DNA from 4 places in the Leclercia adecarboxylata genome. Region 2 is predicted to be linked to each of the others. Evidence: predicted binding sites of a transcription regulator. Region 2 holds the regulator's gene; each other region holds the start of a gene.

Region 1 (6,139 bases), on a different replicon from region 2:
CCATCACGCGCAATCATCAATGCAGAGGGATGGCAAACCTGCTGGCCCGAGTGAAACACTTCATGGATACCGTGTCTCCTTTCCCGGGGAATGGCTATGGCACAGCGAAGGTGTAGCACTATTGGGATCAGTTATTTAGCATAGATCCAGGGCGAGATCGTGAACATTTTGTTAAAAATTAAAAATAGTTTTTTGCCTACAAAACAAATACTTATAGGCCTGTGATATGCAGTTAACTTTATAGTCAGGATCGCCTTCACACTTTTTAATCGTCACTGCACGTCATTTCAGCTCAAAAAATGCGCATGAAATCCAAAAAATGATAATTTCCATGATTTCCATAGTTAACAATTTGCTCACATCCTCACCCTGAAATTTGACCTGGTGATCCGGCTGTGATCTCATGCTCCTTTTCAGGAGTGCTCTCATGTCTATTGATGCCGTTTTCGCTCAGTTCTTCGACAATATTCACGACCCTCGCCAGCATGCCAAGATTTATTATCCCTTCTACGATGTCCTGTTTCTCACCGTCTGTGCCGTGATCGGCGGGGCTGAGGGCTGGGAAGATATTGAGGATTTCGGCGAGGTTCATCTTCCCTGGTTTCAATCCAAGGGACTGTTTAAAAACGGCATTCCTGTCCATGACACCATTGCCAGGATCATCTCCGGCATCAAACCAGAGCCGTTTCAGGCCGCCTTTGTGCGGTGGACTCAAGCCATTAACCAGCACACCGATGGCGCCCTGGTCGCTATCGATGGCAAAACCCTGCGCAGTTCCTATGACCGTGAGGATCGAACGTCGACCATTCACATGGTCAGTGCCTATGCCGCCGCCAATAAGCTGGTGCTCGGACAGATAAAAACCGACGCCAAGTCCAATGAAATTACCGCTATTCCCGAGTTGCTGGCGCTGCTCGACATCAAAGGCTGCCTGGTATCCATCGATGCGATGGGGTGCCAGACCGAGATCGCCGAGACCATCCTTCAGCAAGGTGGCGATTACTTATTGGCCGTCAAAGGCAACCAACCCAAGTTGTTCGAGGCGGTTCGACAGGCCCTCGCCCCGCTGGCGGCCACCCCGTTATGCGCAGAGACGATGACGCTTGAGAAGGCTCATGGCCGCATCGATGGTCGTGAGTACCATGTCATGGCGGCGGGCGAGTTGGCCGCCCAGTTTCCTCATTGGAAACAGTTGCACAGCATTGGCGTGGCCATCTCCTATCGCGTTGAAAATATGCAAAAAATTACCATAGAGCAGCGTTATTTCATCAGTTCCAAAGCGTTGGTGCAGGATGAGTTTGCGCGAGCGGTGCGTGGGCACTGGGCCATCGAAAATAGCCTGCACTGGGTGCTGGACGTCACGATGGGCGAGGATGATTGCCCGATTTATCGCGGTGATGCCGCAGAGATTTTGGCGTGCATCCGGCACATGGGGCTGAACATGCTCAGGGCCGAGACTTCACGCAAGGCGAGCGTAAGACGGAAGCAAAAAATCGCAGGAATGAGCAGTGAATATCTGGAAACGGTACTCAATGCGGGTCTCAAAAAACTGGGTGAAATTTAACAAAATGTTCACGCTCTCACCCTGACATAGCCCCTACGTAAACTGTCTAATAAGTCACATTATACGAACTATTGAGCATGTTATATCTATTTTACATGCTGTAAATTCAGTTCCATTAGTAAATAGATAAAAACCAAGGAGGCTTTATGAAAAATAAATAATGTGATCGTTGCCGGAGGGTGTTTTTGGAGTCTCGAAGACCTCCTTAGAAATCAGGACGGCGTGACGTCAACGAAGGTGTGTAGTGGCACTGAAATGGCGACTGCGCAAGACGTGAAGATGAGCTGTCTGATAGCAACGGATTATCAAGCAGAACCTTCTTAAATACAATTTATTCCACGCCAATACAGCGTGCTGTCTTTCAAATCACTAGGAGAAATTTATGTCACGTTTGAACACCCCTACCACAATCGACGCCGCGCCTACTGCTACCCATACCTCACTCAAGGCTGTGGAAAAACAACTGGGCCGCGTTCCTAACATGTTCCGCGTCGTTGCCAACAGCCCTGCTGCGCTGACTGGCTACCTGCAATTGAGCGCAGCATCAGCACAGGGCGGCTTGGGTACAGCGACTCTTGAGCGTATTGCCCTAGCCGTCGCTGAGATCAACGGCTGCGATTATTGCCTTGCTGGCCATTCCTTCCTAGGCCGTAAGGTGGCCAAGCTTGATGATGCTGAACTCACTGCCAACCGCAGCGGTGCATCAAATGACCCTAAGGCCGACGCAGCCGTGCGTTTTGCTGCCGCCGTAGTCCGCCAGCGCGGGCAAGTCAGCAATGACCAGGTCCAAGCGGTGCTGAACGCTGGCTACAGTGATGCACATGTAGTGGATATTCTGTTGGCTGTTGCCCTGAACACTTTCACTAACTACGTTAACGAAGTGACACAGACCGAGGTCGACTTCCCGGCCGTTCAACCACTAGGCATTGATGTCTAATCCATTGGTGCTCAACTACAGCAATTACCTAAGTTAGGTTCGACTCGAGTAAACATATAGTTTTTCTCAAGAGTCATATCATTTTAGTGGGCTACATAGAGTGAGTCCACATGGCTAAAAATAATTGGAGATATAAGATGACTATTCCCGAAATTGAAAATGGTGTCCAGACTACCAATATCCTTAGTAATAATCTCGGTGCAAAAGTCACTAAGTTTGGTATAGGTGGCATCTACGTTGCCATGACGATAATATATTTGTGGTTTGGTGGTATGAAATTCACTAGCTACGAAGCAAACGGTATACATGGTTTTGTTAGTAATAGCCCTCTGCTTTCATGGATGTATAGTTTCCTCAGCATTCAAGGATTCTCAAATTTTCTGGGTGTGCTTGAAATTTCAGTTGGCCTGTTAATCGCTGCACGAGTTTTCTCCCCTAAGCTCGCAATCTTGGGCGGTGTACTTTCAACCGGACTCTTTTTTACGACATTGTCGTTCATGCTGACTACACCCGGTGTTTTTGAGGCATCTCTTGGGTTTCCTGCGATCTCTGTGGTTCCTGGCCAGTTTTTGCTAAAAGATTTAGGCTTGTTTGTCGTGTCTATATTTATCGTAGGCACATCACTTACAGCACTGGAGCACAAAAACAAATAAGCCGCATCCGAAACAACTATAAGTTAGAGGGCCTTAAATTCTGCGGTATAGGTCTTGCAGTTCTTTTTAGCTGTCATAGGCACCTCGTTATGTGATTTTACTCACTTAGCGCGGTGTACAGAACTACTGGATCAGATCATTTTTTCGGGTTAACGGCCTAAGTGAAATAAATTCTGTAAACAGAAGGTCTCTTATAATCTGAAAGGCACATGGCTCTACTCTATAAGAGGACATTTATGAATACCTATCAAAAATCTATGAATGCGATTTCTGCTCTGACTAAGGAGCAGTATCGGGTGACGCAAGAAAATGGTACAGAGCGTCCAGGGACTGGTGAATTGCTAAAGAACACCAAGCCCGGCATTTACGTGGATATCGTGTCAGGTGAGCCTTTATTTGCGTCTTCTGCCAAGTATGAATCAGGGTGTGGTTGGCCGAGCTTTACCAAAGCGATAGACTCTGTCAACGTAATTGAAATCACTGATAGGTCGCACGGCATGACCCGCACAGAAGTGCGCTCAACTCATGGCGACAGTCACTTAGGCCATGTATTTTCAGACGGTCCCAAAGACCAGGGTGGCCTACGTTATTGTATTAACTCAGCGTCATTACGTTTTATTCCTAGGGAAGAAATGGCAAGTAAAGGTTACGCAGAGTATTTAGACCAAGTAGAGGACATTTAATTATGGCAATTGAACGCGCAGTATTAGCCGGTGGCTGCTTTTGGGGCATGCAGGATCTTATCCGCAAACGTCCCGGTATCACTTCAACCCGAGTAGGTTATACCGGTGGTGAAGTGGCTAATGCTACCTACCGCAATCATGGTAACCATGCTGAAGGCATTGAAATAATGTTCGATAATGAAATCACCAGCTATCGACAAATTTTAGAGTTTTTCTTTCAGATTCATGACCCTAGTACAGTAAATAGACAAGGTAATGACAAGGGCACATCTTATCGCTCAGCCATTTATTATACCTCTGAGGCACAGCATGCTGAGGCAGTAAAAACCATTGCTGACGTGGATGCTTCGGGATTATGGCCTGGAAAAGTAGTGACTGAAGTCGAACCTGCAAGTGATTTTTGGGAAGCGGAGGCTATGCATCAGGACTATTTGGAACTCCGACCAAATGGCTATACCTGCCACTTCCCCAGACCAGACTGGAAGTTGCCCTCATCTCAATGAGTTTGCAGCAGCCCACACAGACTTGCAATTTGCATACGACAACCACCCTTAATACAATCGGCTTAGGCGGTGGTTGTCACTGGTGCACCGAAGGCGTATTTTCATCACTTATTGGCATTGCTACTGTCAATCAAGGTTGGATCGCCTCAATTGGTGACAACGCTCAGTTCAGCGAAGCCATTGAAGTGGTTTTTGATCCGACTGTTATTTCTTTATCAACCTTGATCGAAACCCATTTACATACTCACGCGAGCACATCAAACCACTCAATGCGTGGTAAATATCGTTCAGCGATATACGCTTATGATGAGGTTCAGTATAACCAGGCTGTAAACATATTAGATGCCTGTAGAGCTGATTTTGAGCAGCCAGTCATTACTCAGGTTTATTTTTTTAAGGATTTTAAAGCGAATAAAACTGAGCTTATCGACTACTTTTATACAGCACCCAACAGACCATTTTGTCAAAGGTACATTCATCCAAAACTCACCTTCTTATTAGCACGTTTCAGCCACTATGTTGATACGCATAAATTGACAGAGTCAGGTGTAGAGTTAACATCGATATAGGCTGTGCTACTCTGCAAGTTCGAGCGTCATGATTACCAACTCTAGTAGTGGCATCGATCACACGAAAACTAAAACGATGTCACCGCAAACGAATGGGATCTGCGAGCAGTTTGATAAGGCGATCCTGAACGAGTTTTATCAGGTGGCTTTTCGCAACAAGTTAATCAAACGCTGGAGACGCGGCAAAATGATCAGGATGAGTGGCTGTCTTACAACAATGAACGAACTCATCAGGGCAAAATGTGCAACGGCAGAACGTCAGTTGAAACTGATCTGATCCAGTAGTTCTGTACACCGCGCTAAGTGAGTAAAATCACATAACGATACAACAACGTTACCCTACATAATCCCAAACTAATTTATCGTTGGAAACGCGAGTTATCCGTGAAGATGATAGAGCTTCTACGCGAGATCCTTTCCAACTGAGTCTGTTCGATGCTCTGTTATACCAATATCTTTGGAAACGCCCTTCGATGGTAGCTTGTTGCTTCTATCAACATTCATACACTTTTGTGAAAAAAATTTCCTGTGTATTTATCGGTATAGCATAAAGTCCATAATCAAATTAAAACGCTACCTAGTACAAAATTGCCTATTATTTAACCTTGACACTACCAATATGCACTGATCTGATATATATTGATTTAATGTATATTTTGCAGGCGATTTTTATGAAAAGTGCACTACTGCGGATCATCACCAACCAGAGCGCGTTTCCTTCATTGACGGAAATATCCTTGACGGGTCATAGCAACATCTCAGGGACAAACGGAGCAGGAAAAACCTCATCTCTTGTTCTGGTTCCTGTTTTTTATGGGATTGACCCTCAGTATATGGTCAGAGAAAAGCCTAAAACCTTTCTGGATTTCTATCTTTCTAAAGCACGTAGTTTTGTCATTTTTGAATATCAACGACAAGATCAGATCTCCTGTGTCGTGCTTTACAGACATAACAACACGTTGCATTACAGGTTTGTCAAAGGGGACGCCGATTCCACTTTATTTACAGAACAGAGCAAAATGAAGCTGAATAATGCGGAAAATATTGATTGCTGGCTCTCGGAAGACATCGCTCAGATAACAGAAGTGTCCCGGCAGATCAAAACCATCAAGGATTACTGCGCAATTATCCAGCACAACTTGTCGCACCTATCCCCGATTAAAGCTCGACAGTCAGGACTCAAGGATATTGCTGATAAATTCTCTCTGTGCCGTCCAGGGAAATCAATGA
Region 2 (6,139 bases):
TCCTGAGATGGATATGGCAATCCGCAAAGCGCGCGATCTCGGCAAACATATCAGCTACTTTGGCCCCGATGCCAACGACTTTGGCATGCTGGAGCAGACCTTCGCGGAATACGGACGCAGCGGGACCGGCCAGTCGCGCAAATACCTGCATACCTATGACGAAGCGGTGCCGTGGAACCAGGTGCCGGGTACCTTTACTCCCTGGCAGCCGCTGCCGGAACCCACCGACGTGCTGTTTTATGAAGGTCTGCACGGCGGGGTCGTCACGCCGCAACACGACGTGGCGCGCCATGTCGATCTGCTGGTGGGCGTGGTGCCTATCGTTAACCTGGAGTGGATCCAGAAGCTGACGCGGGATACCAGCGAGCGCGGCCACTCCCGTGAAGCGGTGATGGATTCCGTGGTTCGCTCCATGGAGGATTACATTAACTTCCTCACGCCGCAGTTTTCCCGCACCCATATTAACTTTCAGCGCGTCCCGACCGTGGACACCTCGAACCCGTTTGCGGCAAAAGCCATCCCTTCGCTGGACGAGAGCTTTGTGGTGATCCATTTCCGCAATCTGGACGAGATCGATTACCCCTGGCTGCTGGCGATGCTGCAGGGCTCGTTTATTTCGCACATGAATACGCTGGTGGTGCCGGGCGGCAAGATGGGGCTGGCGATGGAGTTAATCATGACGCCGCTGGTGCAGCGGCTGATGGAAGGCAAGAAGATCGCTTAATCTGTTCTCCCTCTCCCTGTGGGAGAGGGTCGGGGTGAGGGCATCAGACCGCACGATGCCCCACAAGCTTATGCCTCGATCACTTCATACGAATGGGTAATTTTGACCGCTTTTTCCAGCATCAGCGCCACGGAGCAGTACTTCTCCGCAGAGAGATCCACCGCGCGGGAGACCGCAGCGTCTTTCAGCTCTTTGCCGGTCACCACGAAGTGAAGATTGATATGGGTAAACAGGCGCGGCGCTTCATCCCGGCGTTCTGAGGTCAGCTTTACTTCGCAGTCAGTCACGTCGTGACGGCCTTTTTGCAGAATCGATACCACGTCGATTGCGCTGCATCCACCCGCCGCCATCAGAACCACTTCCATCGGACTTGGCGCTTTGTCACCGGAGTTGCCATCCATCAGTATCTGGTGGCCCGAGGCAGACTCACCGAGAAAGGTTAACCCTTCAACCCATTTCACACGTGCTTGCATTTTTATTAACTCCAGGATTGCATTTTTCCTGTCAGATTACGCGCCAGTAACAATTCTGGCAACGGAAGTCGACCTGCATCAAGCTGAAGCGAGACACCAGGAGACACGCGGCAAAACCTATGCTAAAACAGTCGAGATGCTACAGTAATACATTGACGTTACACATGTATGCAGAGGACATCACACATTACAGGCTGCTAATTATTGTGACAGCCGCTCCCCAGGCAGGGGGAAGAATTCGATTGCAACCCCCAGAGTACAGGTACACAGCCAGACTCTGGAGACAGCTTATAACAGAGGATAACAGCGCATGGTGCTTGGCAAACCGCAAACAGACCCGACTCTCGAATGGTTCTTGTCTCATTGCCATATTCATAAGTACCCATCGAAGAGCACGCTGATTCACCAGGGTGAAAAAGCGGAAACGTTGTATTACATCGTCAAAGGCTCAGTAGCAGTGCTGATCAAAGATGAAGAAGGCAAAGAGATGATCCTCTCTTACCTGAATCAGGGAGACTTTATCGGTGAACTGGGCCTGTTTGAAGAAGGTCAGGAGCGTAGCGCCTGGGTCCGTGCGAAAACCGCGTGTGAAGTGGCTGAGATCTCTTATAAGAAATTCCGCCAGCTGATCCAGGTTAACCCGGATATCCTGATGCGCCTCTCTTCGCAGATGGCTCGCCGTCTGCAGGTCACTTCCGAGAAAGTGGGCAACCTCGCCTTCCTGGACGTGACGGGCCGTATCGCTCAGACTCTGCTGAACCTGGCGAAACAGCCAGACGCCATGACCCACCCGGACGGTATGCAAATTAAAATCACCCGTCAGGAAATTGGTCAGATCGTCGGATGTTCTCGTGAGACGGTGGGCCGTATTCTGAAAATGCTGGAAGATCAGAACCTGATTTCCGCCCACGGTAAAACCATCGTGGTTTACGGAACACGTTAATTCCACTCAGACGGCGTGGCATCGCACGATGACACGCCGTTTTTGTCTCTCTCACCCATGTGGCGCAGGCTCATCTATCACCCGGAAGTTAACTACGCACTGCGGCAAACCCTGGTGTTGTGTCTCCCTGTGGCTGTGGGTTTAGTTCTCGGTTATCTGCAATACGGTCTGCTGTTCTCCCTCGTCCCCGCCTGCTGCAACATTGCTGGCCTCGACACGCCCCATAAACGCTTTTTTAAACGCCTGATTATTGGCGGCTCGCTGTTTGCCGGCTGTAGCCTGGCCGTGCAGCTGTTGCTGGCGCGCGATATACCGTTGCCCCTCATTCTGACGGTGCTGGCGATGACGTTAGGGGTCACGGCAGAGATCAGCGCCCTGCATGCCCGCCTGCTGCCCGCCTCGCTGATTGCCGCCATCTTTACCCTGAGCCTGGCGGGAAATATGCCGATCTGGGCGCCGCTGCTCATCTACGCGCTGGGCACCCTGTGGTACGGGCTGTTCAACTGGTTCTGGTTCTGGATGTGGCGCGAGCAGCCGTTGCGTGAATCCCTGAGCGTGCTCTACCGCCAACTGGCCGATTACTGCGAAGCCAAATACACCCTGCTGACCCAGCATACCGACCCTGAAAAATCGTTACCGCCGCTGCTGGCCCGCCAGCAGAAGGTGGTCGACCTGATTAGCCAGTGTTATCAGCAGTTGCACATGCTTGCCGCGAACAAAAATCATGAATACAAGCGGCTGCTGCGTACCTTCCAGGTGGGTCTGGATCTGCAGGAGCACATCTCCGTCAGCCTGCATCATCCGAAGGAGGTGCAAACGCTGGTGGAGCGCAGCCACGCCGAAGCGGTGATCCGCTGGAACGCCCTGACCGTCGCCGCCCGTCTGCGCGTGCTGGCGGATGACATTCTCTATCATCGCTATCCCACCCGCTTCAACATGGACAAGCAGCTTGGCGCGCTGGAAAAAATCGCCCGCCAGCACCCGGATAACCCGGTGGGTCAGTTCTGCGCATGGCACTTCAGCCGGATTGCCCGCGTGCTCCGCACCCAGCGTCCGCTCTATCCGCGCGATCTGATGGCGGACAAGCAGAAGCGCCTGCCGCTGATCCCCGCCCTGAGAAGCTATCTGTCGCTTAAATCTGCCGCCCTGCGCAATGCGGCCCGCATCAGCGTGATGCTGAGTATCGCCAGCCTGATGGGCGTGGCGCTGCATCTGCCTAAGCCTTACTGGATCTTAATGACCGTCCTGCTGGTGACGCAAAACGGCTACAGCGCCACGCGGGTACGCATTCTCCACCGGGCGGCCGGTACCCTGGCGGGGCTGGTTATTGCCGGCGTTACCCTGCACTTCCACGTTCCGGAAGGCTACACCCTGACGGGGATGCTGATGGTCACCCTGGTAAGTTATCTGTTCATTCGTAAGAACTACGGCTGGGCGACGGTGGGCTTCACGGTGACCGCCGTGTACACCCTTCAGCTGATCACGCTGAACGGGGAGCAGTTTATTATCGCCCGACTGGCCGACACCCTGATTGGCTGTTTAATCGCTTTCGGCGGGATGGTATGGCTGTGGCCGCAATGGCAAAGCGGGCTGCTGCGCCAGAACGCCCACGACGCGCTGGAGGCCGATCAGGAGGCCATCCGCCTGATCCTCAGCGACGATCCGCAACCCACACCGCTGGCGTGGCAGCGCATGAAGGTTAACCAGGCGCACAACGCGCTGTTCAACTCCCTGAATCAGGCGATGCAGGAGCCGGGCTTCAATTCAGCCTATCTGGCGGATATGCGGCTGTGGGTGACGCACAGCCAGTTTATCGTCGAACATATCAATGCGATGACGACGCTGGCGCGGGAACATACGATGCTGACGCCCGATCTGGCGCAGCGGTATTTGCAGTCGTGTGAAATTGCGCTTCAGCGCTGTCAGCAGCGTCTGGAGTATGACGCGCCGGGGGAGAGCGGAGACAGTAATATTCTGGAAGCGCCAGAGACCCTGACGCACGGCCCCATGAGCACGCTGGAACAGCATCTGCAGCGTATTCTGGGGCATCTGAACACCATGCACACCATTTCGTCGGTGGCGTGGCGCCAGCGCCCGCATCACGGTATCTGGTTGATCCGGCGGCTGAAACGCACGCCGTATTAATTGCCGGGTGGCGCTGCGCTTACCCGGCCTACAAATCCGTAGGCCCGTGCAAGCGCAGCGCCGCCGGGCAACACAACTACGCCTGAACCACCCGCTTCACCGCGTTCGCAAAGCGGTTCATCCCTTCGTCGATATCCGCGCTTTCCACCAGCAGCGACGGCGCAAAGCGCATCACGTCCGGTCCGGCGTTGAGCACCATCGCCCCTTCGCTGGCGGCGGCATAGAGGAAATCACGCGCCCGGCCTTTGTACTGCGGCTTCAGCTCGGCGCCAATCAGCAGCCCCATGCCACGGATATCGCTGAAGACATCGTACTGGGCATCGATCTGCTGGAGATGCTTCACGAACTGCTCGCGCTTCGTATTAACGCCGCTCAGCACTTCCGGGGTATTGATGATATCGAACGCCGCCCCTGCGACCGCACACGCCAGCGGGTTGCCGCCGTAGGTGGAGCCGTGAGAGCCCACGTGGAACGCCGAGGCGATATCCTGGGTGGTGAGCACCGCGCTGACCGGGAAACCGCCGCCGAGTGCCTTGGCGCTGGTCAGGATGTCCGGCGTCACGCCGTAGTGCATATAGGCAAACAGATCTCCGGTGCGCCCCATGCCGCTCTGCACTTCATCAAAGACCAGCAGCGCCTGGTGCTGATCGCACAGATCGCGCAGTCCCTGCAGGAATTCTGGCGTTGCCGCCATCACGCCGCCTTCGCCCTGGATGGGCTCGACAACTACCGCGCAGGTGTGATCGTCCATCACCGCTTTTACCGCATGCAGATCGTTAAACGGCACGTGGATGATGTCGGCCGGTTTCGGGCCAAAGCCGTCGGAATATTTTGGCTGACCGCCCACGGTCACGGTAAACAGCGAACGACCGTGGAACGCGTTATGGAAAGCGATGATTTTGCTTTTAAACGGGCTGTGGCGGGTGGACGCGTAATACCGGGCCAGCTTAAAGGCCGTTTCGTTGGCTTCGGTGCCGGAATTCATAAACAGCACGCGTTCGGCAAAGGTGGCGTCGATGATTTTACGACCCAGACGTAGCGCGGGTTCGTTGGTAAAGACGTTGCTGGTGTGCCACAGGGTTTCGCCCTGGCTTTTCAGCGCCTCGACCAGCGCCGGGTGACAGTGACCTAACGCCGTCACTGCAATGCCGCCCGCAAAATCAATGTACTCTTTGCCCTGTTGATCCCAGACGCGGCTACCTTTCCCTTTCACCGGGATAAACTCAGCCGGTGCATAAATTGGCAGAATCACCTCATCGAATGTCGCGCGCGTAATTGCAGATTGTTCAGTTGCCATGTAACCCCACCCTTTTTTAAGCAAAAAGCAGAAGTGAAAATATAATCACGAAATATGCTTAAAAAATCACTTCATGGCAACTAAAAATCAACGATTGAGGAAATTAGCCAGCAGCTGGTGGCCCTGCTCGCTGAGAATGCTTTCCGGGTGGAACTGCACCCCCTCCAGATCCCATTCCCGGTGGCGGATACCCATGATCTCCTGCGTTTCGCTCCAGGCGGTGACCTCAAAGCAGTCGGGTAAGGTAGGCGGATCGATGACCAGGGAGTGGTAGCGGGTGACGGTAAGCGGGTTATTCAGGCCAAGGAACACTCCCGTGCCGGTGTGCGTTACCGGGGAGGTTTTGCCGTGCATCACTTTGGCGGCCCGCACGATGGTGGCGCCAAAGACCTGGGCGATAGCCTGATGTCCGAGGCAGACGCCCAGAATCGGCAATTTACCGGCATAGTGGCGGATCACCGCCAGCGAAATGCCGGACTCATCTGGCGTGCAGGGTCCGGGAGAGATCACAATTTTCTGCGGATTGAGCGCCGCGACATCCTCCAGAGAGAGCACGT
Region 3 (6,139 bases), 1.1 Mb from region 2:
GACACGGTGCAGATGGTCAGGGCTTTCGCACCGAACTCAGCCGCTACGCCGTAGATACCTGCCGCTTCCATCTCCACGCCCAGGATGCCGTATTTCTCCATCACGTCGAACATCTCGCCGCCGTCTGGCGCGTAGAACAGGTCCGCGGAGAAGATGTTGCCCACGCGAGCGTCAACGCCCAGCGCTTTGGCTGCGTCAACGGCGTCGCGTACCATGCCGAAGTCAGCGATTGCCGCGAAGTCGTGGTCTTTGAAGCGCATGCGGTTAACTTTGGAGTCGGTGCAGGCACCCATCCCGATAACGATGTCACGCAGCTTCACGTCCATACGCACGGCGCCACAGGAGCCCACGCGGATGATCTTCTTCACGCCGAAATCGGTGATCAGCTCTTTGGTGTAGATGGAGCAGGATGGGATACCCATACCGTGACCCATTACGGAAATTTTGCGGCCTTTGTAGGTCCCGGTGAAGCCCAGCATGCCGCGAACGTTGTTCACTTCACGCACGTCTTCGAGGAAGGTTTCTGCAATGTGCTTCGCACGCAGCGGGTCGCCAGGCATCAATACGACGTCAGCGAAATCACCCATCTCTGCATTAATGTGAGGAGTTGCCATCTTCAGTTCCTTTTACATTGTTTATTCTTTTCACCCTCTCCCTGTGGGAGAGGGCCGGGGTGAGGGCATCAGACCGCACCCAACATAATTCAGAACATGGCCTTGCCATATTCCATATCAGACGTACCAAAGTATTTCGCAATGGTCTGGCCGATGTCCGCGAAGGATTCACGGTGACCCAGAGAGCCTGGTTTTACTTTCGGGCCGTACACCAGCACCGGAATGTGCTCGCGGGTGTGGTCGGTACCGGTCCAGGTCGGGTCGCAGCCGTGGTCGGCGGTCAGGATCAGAATGTCATCTTCACCCACCAGCTCCATCAGCTCCGGCAGACGGCGGTCGAACAGCTCCAGACCCGCAGCGTAGCCAGCGACGTCGCGACGGTGACCCCAGGAGGAGTCGAAATCGACGAAGTTGGTGAAGACGATAGTCTTGTCGCCCGCCTCTTTCATCTCTTTCACGGTAGCGTCAAACAGCGCGTCCAGACCGGTGGCTTTCACTTTTTTGGTGATGCCGCAGTTAGCGTAGATATCCGCAATCTTACCGACGGAAACCACCTGGCCGTCTTTCTCTTCAACCAGTTTCTGCAGCACGGTCGGCGCTGGCGGTTCTACGGCCAGATCGTGACGGTTGCCGGTACGCTGGAAGTTGCCCGGTTTGTCGCCCACAAACGGACGCGCGATCACGCGGCCAATGTTGTAGCCGCCTTCGGTCAGCTCTTCACGGGCGATTTCGCACAGCTCGTAAAGACGATCCAGGCCAAAGGTCTCTTCGTGGCAGGCAATCTGGAACACGGAGTCAGCAGAGGTGTAGAAAATCGGCTTGCCGGTTTTCATGTGCTCTTCGCCGAGCTGGTCCAGAATGACGGTGCCGGAAGAGTGGCAGTTGCCGAGATAGCCCGGCAGGTTTGCGCGCTCAACCAGCTTATCCAGCAACTCCTGCGGGAAGCTGTTCTCGTGATCGGAGAAATAGCCCCAGTCGAACAGAACCGGCACACCGGCGATTTCCCAGTGGCCTGACGGGGTGTCTTTCCCGGAAGAGAGCTCGTGCGCCCAGGCGTATGCGCCAACCACTTCGGCGTTGGCGTCCATACCGGCTGCCACTTTACCGGTGGAACCTTCATGGGCTTTAACCAGGCCCAGACGGGTCAGGTTTGGCAGATTCAGCGGGCCCTGACGACCGTTGTTCGCTTCGCCTTTTGCACAGGCTTCAGCAATGTGACCCATGGTGTCTGCACCGGTGTCACCAAAGCGATCTGCATCTTCTGTAGACCCGATGCCGAAAGAGTCCAGCACCATAATAAATGCACGTTTCATATGTTCTCCGTACTCAGTGCTTCATAAAAAAGCGATCAGATCAGTATACCGCTATTCGGTAATACGACGATAGACCGAAGGCGAGCTTTCTGGGGCATTATCCGCCAGAGTAATGGCAGCCTTCACGGCTTTCGCCGCTTCCTGCCAGCTGTTTTCATCTTTCGCGTGGATCACCGCCAGCGGACGTTGACCGTCAACGCTGTCGCCCAGACGGGCCATATCGGTGAAGCCGACGCTGTAATCAATGCTGTCGGAAGCCTGACGACGACCGCCGCCCATGGAGACCACCGCCATACCCAGCGCGCGAGTGTCCATCGCCGAGACGAAGCCTTCGGTATCCGCGTACACCGCTTTGCTGAGCATCGCGGTTGGCAGGTATTTGGCGTAGTTTTCCACGAAATCGGTCGGGCCTTTCTGGGCAGCAACCATGCGGCCAAAGATCTCCGCCGCTTTGCCGTTATCCAGCACCGCCTGCAGTTTCGCCCGGGCGTCGGCGTCATCGTTCGCCAGTTTGCCTGAAATGAGCATCTCGACGCACAGCGCCATGGTCACCTCGAACAGGCGCGGGTTGCGGTATTCACCTGTCAGGAACTGTACCGCTTCGCGCACTTCAACCGCGTTACCCGCGCTGGAAGCCAGCACCTGGTTCATGTCGGTAAGCAGTGCGGTGGTGCGCACGCCAGCGCCATTGGCAACGCCAACGATCGCTTCGGCAAGCGCCGCTGAGAGTTCGTAGGTCGGCATAAAGGCGCCGCTGCCCACTTTCACGTCCATCACCAGCGCATCCAGACCTTCGGCCAGTTTCTTGGCAAGGATCGAAGCGGTGATCAGCGGGATGGAGTCGACGGTCGCGGTAATGTCACGCGTGGCGTAAAAACGCTTGTCCGCCGGAGCAAGAGAGCTGGTCTGGCCGATAATCGCCACACCCACATCTTTAATAATGTCGCGGAAGCGGTTGTCATCCGGGAAGATATCGAAGCCCGGAATGGCTTCCAGTTTGTCGAGCGTGCCGCCGGTATGACCGAGGCCGCGCCCGGAAATCATTGGAATGTAGCCGCCGCAGGCAGCGACCATTGGCCCCAGCATCAGCGAGGTGACATCGCCCACGCCGCCGGTGGAGTGTTTGTCCACGATCGGGCCATTAAGGTTAAGGCTCTTCCAGTCCAGAACGGTTCCTGAATCCCGCATCGCCATGGTCAGCGACACGCGCTCCGGCATCGCCATATCGTGGAAGAAAATGGTCATCGCCAGGGCGGCAATCTGCCCTTCAGAGATGGTATTGTCGCGAATGCCGTTGATAAAGAAACGGATCTCTTCGTCGCTTAAAGCATGACCATCACGTTTTTTACGAATAATTTCTTGTGCGAGAAACAAAATAACCCCCTGAGGAAGTGAGTCGAAGGCTAACCGTAGGCCGGGTAAGCGTAGCGCCACCCGGCGAACCGGAACAACGCCGGATGGCGGCTACGCCTTATCCGGCCTACAACGAATAGTGCTATTAGTAGCTGCTTGCGCTCTTACCGTCGCCGTAGCCCAGTGCTTTCAGCAGGCTGGCCAGCAGGCTGGATGCGCCAAAACGGTAGTGGCGGGAATCAGCCCAGTCGGCACCGAACAGCTCATCGGCAATCGCCAGGAACTGCTGCGCGTCTTCTGCGGTACGCACGCCGCCCGCCGGTTTGAAGCCCACGGTTTTTTCCACGCCCATATCGCGGATCACTTCCATCATGATGCGTGCGCTTTCCGGGGTGGCATTGACCGGCACTTTACCGGTGGAGGTTTTAATGAAGTCTGCACCCGCTTTAATAGAGATTTCAGACGCTTTACGGATTAAAGCCTCTTCTTTCAGCTCGCCGGTTTCGATGATCACTTTCAGCAGCACGTTTGCCGCTGCGCAGGCCTCTTTACAGGCTTTCACCAGCTCAAAGCCCACCTGCTCGTTACCGGCAATCAGCGCGCGGTAAGGGAAGACCACGTCAACTTCGTCAGCGCCGTAAGCGATGGCGGCGCGGGTCTCTGCCAGCGCGATTTCGATGTCGTCGTTACCGTGTGGGAAGTTGGTCACGGTGGCAATACGCACGTCCGGCGTGCCCTGCTCTTTCAGGGTCTTACGCGCGATCGGAATGAAACGCGGATAGATACAGATAGCCGCCGTGGTGCCCACCGGGGTTTTCGCCTGATGACACAGGGCGATCACTTTCTCGTTCGTGTCGTCGTCATTCAGGGTGGTCAGATCCATCAGTTTTAAAGCACGCAGGCTGCTTGCGGTTAAATCGGTCATAACATTCTCCGGGCGTATAGCCGTAAAATTTCACCTTGCGGGTCTGTGAGTATTCTAACATTCACCCGCTTTCTCACTTCGACATTCATCACAGTTAATGAAATATGCATACAAATTTGCATAACCATAATGAGATCAACTTCAAATAATTTAGCTACAACTGCTGATTAAAGCGTCAGGCACCCGCGCAGGATCAAAAGCAGCTGGCAGGAGTCTTTCTACAATCTTCCCCTGTCCATGCAGAAGAATAAGGAAGCGACAATGTCCCCATCCACCCCCGCCGCCCTGCAACAACGTTGCCAGAAAATTGTGACAAGCCCGGTGTTAAGCCCCGAACAAAAACGCCACTTTCTGGCGCTGGAGGCGGAAAACAATCTGCCCTACCCGGCCCTGGATAATGATGCGCGTCTGGCCCTGGCCGGGGGATTTATCTGCGATATGTTTGAAGGCCACGCGCCTTACAAACCGCGCTACGTGTTGCCTGACTATGCGCTGTTTCTGAAACAGGGTTCAGAGTGGCTGGAACTGGAAGGCGCTCAGGATCTGGATGATGCGCTGTCGCTGCTGACCATCCTTTACCACCATGTTCCGTCCGTTACCGCCATGCCGGTGTTCCTCGGCCATCTCGATACGCTGCTGCAGCCATATGTTAGAATTCTAACACAAGAAGAAATCGATATTCGAATAAAACGTTTCTGGCGCTACCTCGATCGCACCCTGCCGGATGCCTTCGTCCATGCCAATATCGGCCCGGCAGACGGCCCGATAACGCGCGCCATTTTACGCGCCGATGCAGAGCTTAAGCAGGTTTCACCCAATCTCACCTTTATTTACGATCCCAAAATCACGCCGGACGATCTGCTGCTGGAGGTGGCGAAGAACATCTGCGAATGCAGTAAACCGCATATCTCCAACGGGCAGGTAAATGATAAAATTTTCACAAAAAATGGCTTTGGCGTGGTCAGCTGTTACAACTCGCTGCCGCTGGCAGGCGGGGGAAGCACCCTTGTGCGCCTCAACCTGAAGGCCATCGCGGAGCAGAGCGAAACCCTCGAGGCGTTCTTTACCCGCACCCTGCCGCACTACTGTCAGCAGCAGATCGCCATCATCGATGCCCGCTGCGAGTTCCTGTATCAGCGTTCCGGCTTCTTTGAGAATAGCTTCCTGGTGAAAGAAGGGCTGATCGATCCCAACCGTTTTGTGCCCATGTTCGGCATGTACGGCCTCGCCGAAGCGGTGAACGTGCTGTGCGAGAAAGCGGGGATTAACGGGCGCTACGGCAAAGATGACCAGGCCAATGCGCTGGGGTATCGCATCAGCGAGCAGCTGGCGGCCTTTGTGGAAGCCACCCCGGTCAAATATGGCTGGCGACACCGCGCCATGCTCCATGCCCAGTCGGGGATCAGCTCTGACGTGGACACCACGCCGGGGGCGCGTCTGCCGTATGGCGATGAGCCGGATCCGATTAGCCACCTGCTGGCGGTCGCGCCGCATCATCGCCACTATCGCGCCGGGATCAGCGACATCCTGACCCTGGACGAGACCGTGAAGCGCAATCCGCAGGCGGTGGTGGAACTCTGTCTGGGCGCTTTCCGCGCCGGGATGCGCGAATTCAGCGCTAACGTTTCAGGGAACGATCTGGTTCGTGTGACGGGGTATATGGTGCGGCTGTCCGATCTGGAAAAATACCGCGCCGAAGGCTCGCGCACCAACACCACCTGGCTGGGCGAAGAGGCCGCCCGCAACACCCGCATACTGGAGCGCCAGCCGCGCGTGATAAGCCATGAACAGCAGATGCGCTTTAGTCAGTAAGGTTATCCCGTTCTCCTGCGTTGACGGGCCCGGCAGCCGCCTGGCCCTGTTTCTGCAGGGGTGCAACCTGCGCTGCAAAACCTGCCACAACCCGTGGACCATCGGGCGCTGCAACGACTGCG
Region 4 (6,139 bases), 470 kb from region 2:
AAAAAAAGCCCGCGATTAACGCGGGCTTCTGATGCTGTCAGCAGCGCAAATTACAGAACGTCAACCGCGTTCAGCTCTTTGAAAGCCTGCTCCAGACGCGTCACCATAGAGGTCTGGGCTGCGCGCAGCCATACGCGTGGATCGTAGTATTTCTTGTTCGGCTGGTCTTCGCCTTTCGGGTTGCCCAGCTGGCCCTGCAGGTAAGCTTCGTTAGTTTTGTAGTACTGCAGGATACCGTCCCAGGTCGCCCATTGGGTGTCGGTATCGATGTTCATCTTGATTACGCCGTAGCTTACGGAGTCTTTGATTTCCTGAGCAGAAGAACCGGAACCGCCGTGGAAGACGAAGTTCAGGCTGTTGTGCGGCAGGTTGTGTTTCTTGGAAACGTACTCCTGAGAATCACGCAGGATGGTTGGCGTCAGAACCACGTTACCTGGTTTGTACACGCCGTGTACGTTACCGAAGGAGGCAGCGATGGTGAAACGTGGGCTGATTTTGCTCAGCTCGGTGTAAGCGTAATCAACGTCTTCTGGCTGAGTGTACAGAGCAGAAGCGTCCATGTGGCTGTTGTCCACGCCGTCTTCTTCGCCACCGGTGCAACCCAGTTCGATTTCCAGAGTCATGTCCATTTTGGCCATGCGCGCCAGGTATTTGGAGCAGATTTCGATGTTCTCTTCCAGAGACTCTTCAGACAGGTCGATCATGTGAGAAGAGAACAGTGGCTTACCGGTTGCAGCGAAGTGTTTTTCGCCCGCGTCCAGCAGACCGTCGATCCATGGCAGCAGTTTCTTCGCGCAGTGGTCAGTGTGCAGGATAACCGGAACACCGTAGTGCTCAGCCATCTGGTGAACGTGATGTGCGCCAGAGATTGCGCCCAGGATTGCTGCGCCCTGAGGAACGTCAGTTTTAACGCCTTTACCTGCGATGAACGCAGCGCCACCGTTGGAGAACTGAACGATTACCGGAGCTTTAACTTTCGCTGCGGCTTCCAGTACGGCGTTGATAGAGTCGGTACCGACGCAGTTAACAGCTGGCAGAGCAAAGTTGTTTTCTTTAGCTACCTGGAACACCTTCTGAACGTCATCACCAGTGATCACGCCAGGTTTTACGAAATCAAAAATTTTAGACATGTTGCGAGTCCTGTATCTTCGGCCTTGGAAAGGGGCGAGCTCTTAAAAGCGCGCTGAAAATTGGGCAGGTTTCCCTGCCCTAAAATGGCTTACTTCTTAGCGCGCTCTTCGAGCATGGCTACTGCTGGCAGAACTTTGCCTTCCACGAATTCGAGGAATGCGCCGCCGCCAGTGGAGATGTAGGAGATCTTGTCGGAAATACCGAACAGATCGATTGCTGCCAGGGTATCACCGCCGCCAGCAATGGAGAATGCTTCACTGTCTGCAATCGCGTTAGCTACGATTTCAGTACCTTTACGGAAGTTCGGGAATTCGAACACGCCAACCGGACCGTTCCACAGAATGGTTTTTGCATTCTTAAGGATTTCAGCCAGCTTCTCTGCAGAGGCGTCGCCCAGGTCCAGAATCTGCTCTTCATTTTTGATGTCAGAAACAGATTTCAGCTCTGCGGTTGCGGTTTCAGAGAACTCGGTCGCTACGCGAACGTCAGTTGGAACCGGGATGTCACAGGTAGTCAGCAGGCGTTTAGCTTCGCCAACCAGGTCTGCTTCGTACAGGGATTTACCGACGTTGTGGCCCTGGGCTGCAACGAAGGTGTTGGCGATACCGCCGCCCACAATCAGCTGGTCAGCGATTTTGGACAGAGAGTCCAGAACGGTCAGTTTGGTAGACACTTTAGAACCACCAACGATAGCAACCATCGGACGAGCAGGTTCTTTCAGTGCTTTACCCAGTGCTTCCAGTTCGTCTGCCAGCAGTGGACCTGCACAAGCAACGTCAGCAAATTTGCCGATACCGTGAGTGGAAGCCTGCGCGCGGTGAGCAGTACCGAAAGCGTCCATGACGAATACGTCGCACAGCGCAGCGTATTTTTTGGACAGGGTTTCGTCGTCTTTCTTCTCGCCTTTGTTGAAGCGAACGTTTTCCAGAACAACCAGTTCACCTTCAGCAACTTCAACGCCGTCCAGGTAGTCTTTAACCAGACGTACCGGGCTGGACAGTTTGTCTTTCAGGTAATTAACAACCGGCAGCAGAGAGAACTCTTCGTTGTACTCGCCTTCAGTCGGACGACCCAGGTGGGAGGTTACCATCACTTTCGCACCCTGCTTCAGTGCCAGTTCGATGGTTGGCAGAGAAGCACGGATACGCGCGTCGCTGGTCACTTTACCATCTTTAACCGGTACGTTCAGATCCGCACGGATGAAAACGCGTTTACCTGCCAGATCCAGATCGGTCATCTTAATTACAGACATGGTGAATCCTCTCGTTGATTCTTAAAGTTTTGCAGACGCAATACGCGTCTTACCTGAAACCTTGAGCGGCCATAGCTAACGTGGTGTCGAGCATCCTGTTAGCAAAGCCCCATTCATTATCACACCAGACCAGCGTTTTGATCAGATGCGCTCCACTTACGCGCGTTTGCGTGCCATCAACAATGGCGCTATGCGGATCGTGGTTAAAATCTACTGAGACCAACGGTAATTCCGTATAGTCAACTATACCATGAAATGCTTGCTGTGCCGCTTTTTGCAGCAACAGGTTGACCTCACAGGCTTTTACCGGTTTTTTCACGGTTACGCTGAGGTCGATTGCCGTCACGTTGATGGTGGGAACACGCACGGCGATGGCTTCAAAACGGTCTTCAAACTGGGGGAAAATTCGGGTAATACCGGCCGCCAGTTTGGTGTCCACCGGGATAATCGACTGACTCGCCGCGCGAGTGCGTCGCAGATCCGGGTGGTAAGCGTCAATGACCTGCTGATCGTGCATGGCGGAGTGGATGGTGGTAACCGTACCCGACTCAATGCCGTAGGCATCGTCCAGCAGTTTGATGACCGGAATAATACAGTTGGTGGTGCAGGAGGCATTGGAGACGATACGGTGTTCCGCGCGCAACTCATGATGGTTGACGCCGTAAACCACCGTGGCATCGAGGTCGTTACTGCCAGGGTGTGAAAAGAGCACTTTCTTCGCGCCGGCCGCCAGATGGGCTTCGCCGTGTTCGCGATTGCCGTAGACGCCGGTACAATCGAGGACCACATCAACGCCCAGTTCACGCCAGGGTAATGCGTCGATCGTCCGCTCATGAAGCAGACGAATCACGTCATCACCGACAAGCAGCTGCTCTCTCTCCTGACGAACGTCCCAGGCAAAGCGCCCATGGCTGGTGTCATATTTCAACAAATGCGCCATGCCTGCGGCATCCGCCAGTTCGTTGATGGCCACCACGGTAATTTCCGCCCGGCGTCCGGATTCATATAAAGCACGAACCACGTTACGTCCGATGCGACCGAAACCATTAATCGCTACGCGTACGGTCATAAGTCTCCTGCAAAGCTTTCCCTGACTTGAGGTGGCTGACAGAGTAATGCAGCAACGCTCTGAGGGGAATCCTTGCCTGTCACAAACTCCAACTGATTGGTCATTTGTCGAACATTTAGTCGACTGAAACGCTTCAGCCAGAATAAGCGAAACACGGAATAAAGGAAATGACTGTCCAGACCAATAAGCCAGCTATATGACTTGCGTCACATTTCTCATGGAATAATTAACGGTCTGGTTACAGGCTGGAGGAATAGTACATACAAAAAAGCCGGGTAATTCGCTTGCGATTACCCGGCCTGGTTTTCGTGCCATTTGTAAGCCCGGTAAGCGTAGCGCCACCGGGCAAAACAGCGATTACAGCAGTTCTTTCGCTTTCGCGACCACGTTCTCAACGGTGAAGCCGAACTCTTCGAACAGCTGCTCAGCCGGAGCAGACTCACCGAAGGTGGTCATACCGACGATAGCGCCGTTCAGGCCCACGTATTTGAACCAGTAGTCAGCGATACCCGCTTCGATTGCCACGCGGGCAGAAACGGCTTTCGGCAGCACGGATTCACGGTAAGCCGCGTCCTGCTTGTCGAAGGCATCGGTAGACGGCATGGACACCACGCGCGCTTTCACGCCTTCGCCTGCCAGCTGATCCCAGGCTGCAACGGCCAGTTCAACTTCAGAACCGGTGGCGATGAAGATCACCTGCGGCTGACCGTCGCAGTCTTTCAGTACGTAACCACCGCGGGCGATGTTCGCCAGCTGTGCTTCAGTACGATCCTGCTGAGCCAGGTTCTGACGGGAGAGGATCAGCGCGGTCGGGCCGTCCTGACGCTCAACGCCATATTTCCACGCTACCGCGGACTCAACCTGGTCACATGGACGCCATGTGGACATGTTCGGGGTCACACGCAGAGAGGCAACCTGCTCAACCGGCTGGTGAGTCGGGCCATCTTCGCCCAGACCGATGGAGTCGTGGGTGTAGACCATCACCTGACGCTGTTTCATCAGCGCAGCCATACGCACCGCATTACGGGCATATTCCACGAACATCAGGAAGGTGGAGGTGTACGGCAGGAAACCACCGTGCAGGGAGATACCGTTGGCGATCGCGGTCATACCGAACTCACGCACGCCGTAATGGATGTAGTTACCGGCAGTATCTTCGTTGATCGCTTTAGAGCCGGACCAGATAGTCAGGTTAGAAGGCGCAAGGTCAGCGGAGCCGCCGAGGAACTCTGGCAGCCACGGACCGAAGGCTTCGATGGCATTCTGGGACGCTTTACGGCTGGCGATTTTGGACGGGTTAGCCTGCAGCTTAGCGATGAACTCGTTCGCTTTCGCGTCGAAGTCTGCCGGCATGTCACCTTTCATACGACGGGTAAATTCTGCCGCTTCCTGTGGGAAGGCTTTTGCGTAGGCAGCGAATTTCTCGTTCCAGGCCGCTTCTTTTGCCTGACCGGCTTCTTTTGCATCCCACTGGGCATAGATGTCAGACGGGATTTCAAACGCAGGGTGTTTCCAGCCAAGCGCTTCGCGGGTCAGCGCGATCTCAGCATCACCCAGCGGTGCGCCGTGGGAGTCATGCGTACCGGCTTTGTTCGGAGAACCGAAACCGATGATGGTTTTGCACATCAGCAGGGACGGTTTGTCGGTGACTGCGCGCGCTTCTTCTACCGCACGTTTAATCGCTTCAGCATCGTGGCCGTCAACGCCACGCACCACGTGCCAGCCGTAGGCTTCGAAACGTGCTGCGGTATCGTCGGTGAACCAGCCTTCAACGTGGCCGTCGATGGAGATGCCGTTGTCGTCGTAGAACGCAACCAGTTTGCCCAGCTTCAGGGTACCTGCCAGGGAGCACACTTCGTGAGAGATGCCTTCCATCATGCAGCCGTCACCCAGGAACGCGTAGGTGAAGTGGTCAACAATGTCGTGGCCCGGACGGTTGAACTGCGCCGCCAGCGTCTTCTCGGCGATCGCCATACCTACGGCGTTAGCAATACCCTGGCCCAGCGGACCGGTCGTGGTTTCAACACCTGCGGTGTAGCCCACTTCCGGGTGACCCGGGGTTTTGGAGTGCAGCTGACGGAAGTTTTTCAGCTCGTCGATTGGCAGGTCGTAGCCGGTGAGGTGCAGCAGGCTGTAGATCAGCATGGAGCCGTGACCGTTAGAGAGAACGAAACGGTCGCGGTCAGCCCAGGCAGGGTTCTGCGGGTTGTGGTTCAGGAAATCACGCCACAGCACTTCGGCAATGTCAGCCATACCCATCGGGGCACCCGGGTGACCGGATTTAGCTTTTTGTACAGCATCCATGCTCAGCGCACGAATAGCATTGGCAAGCTCTTTACGTGAGGACATTTTGACTCCAGATCGGATGTTGAAGGCCATACCCGTTTCGGCTTGACGACAGCGCGTTTTGGGCTACGCCAGAAAAAAGTGCCAACAATGTAACCCAAGCGACAAAGCATGTACATGGACCATTCTTTTGCCGCTTAAGAAATCTCCGGAACACGATCGCACGTTGCGCAATCTTCTCGCCCGGCTGGGTTTAAATTCCTTATAATTACTCCTGCACCCTTCTCCGGGGCGGCAAAACTTTCAGAATTTATCAATGTTAACGAGTACGGAAGCAACATAATGAAAATGCGTGCAATAGTGCTGGCTCTGGGAACGACGCTCCTGCTTAGCGGGTGTCA

Evidence for each region. The regulator CRP, encoded in region 2, controls carbon source genes, mostly activating them, when cyclic AMP is high. The targets are predictions, from matches to a motif close to ATGTGANNNNNNTCACAT.
Region 1: a site for CRP is predicted at 3,244-3,261, ahead of msrB (peptide-methionine (R)-S-oxide reductase MsrB). Genes of this name have one in related genera too.
Region 3: a site for CRP is predicted at 4,335-4,352, ahead of deoC (deoxyribose-phosphate aldolase). Genes of this name have one in related genera too.
Region 4: a site for CRP is predicted at 3,647-3,664, ahead of epd (erythrose-4-phosphate dehydrogenase). Genes of this name have one in related genera too.

What each region holds. Positions count from the first base shown of each region.
Region 1 is NZ_CP040888.1:307,049-313,187, reverse strand. Features, by position in the region: gene FHN83_RS01680 (IS630-like element ISAhy2 family transposase) at 1-116, shown strand, start outside; gene FHN83_RS01675 (ISAs1-like element ISAs12 family transposase) at 428-1,564, shown strand; gene FHN83_RS28465 (peptide-methionine (S)-S-oxide reductase) at 1,727-1,888, shown strand; gene FHN83_RS01665 (carboxymuconolactone decarboxylase family protein) at 1,947-2,501, shown strand; gene FHN83_RS01660 (YkgB family protein) at 2,639-3,154, shown strand; gene msrB (peptide-methionine (R)-S-oxide reductase MsrB) at 3,391-3,837, shown strand; gene msrA (peptide-methionine (S)-S-oxide reductase MsrA) at 3,840-4,340, shown strand; gene FHN83_RS01645 (peptide-methionine (S)-S-oxide reductase) at 4,337-4,909, shown strand; partial or broken gene FHN83_RS01640 (IS481 family transposase) at 4,925-5,194, shown strand; gene FHN83_RS01635 (ATP-binding protein) at 5,581-6,139, shown strand, end outside.
Region 2 is NZ_CP040889.1:1,648,849-1,654,987, forward strand. Features, by position in the region: gene FHN83_RS09710 (phosphoribulokinase) at 1-724, shown strand, start outside; gene FHN83_RS09715 (OsmC family protein) at 793-1,197, opposite strand; gene crp (cAMP-activated global transcriptional regulator CRP) at 1,508-2,140, shown strand; gene FHN83_RS09725 (YccS/YhfK family putative transporter) at 2,198-4,285, shown strand; gene argD (bifunctional acetylornithine/succinyldiaminopimelate transaminase) at 4,362-5,582, opposite strand; gene pabA (aminodeoxychorismate synthase component 2) at 5,670-6,139, opposite strand, start outside.
Region 3 is NZ_CP040889.1:2,751,905-2,758,043, reverse strand. Features, by position in the region: gene deoD (purine-nucleoside phosphorylase) at 1-614, opposite strand, end outside; gene deoB (phosphopentomutase) at 704-1,927, opposite strand; gene deoA (thymidine phosphorylase) at 1,979-3,301, opposite strand; gene deoC (deoxyribose-phosphate aldolase) at 3,426-4,205, opposite strand; gene FHN83_RS14960 (YjjI family glycine radical enzyme) at 4,467-6,017, shown strand; gene FHN83_RS14955 (YjjW family glycine radical enzyme activase) at 5,989-6,139, shown strand, end outside.
Region 4 is NZ_CP040889.1:1,176,038-1,182,176, forward strand. Features, by position in the region: gene fbaA (class II fructose-bisphosphate aldolase) at 51-1,130, opposite strand; gene pgk (phosphoglycerate kinase) at 1,220-2,383, opposite strand; gene epd (erythrose-4-phosphate dehydrogenase) at 2,433-3,452, opposite strand; gene tkt (transketolase) at 3,810-5,801, opposite strand; gene FHN83_RS07385 (M48 family metallopeptidase) at 6,081-6,139, shown strand, end outside.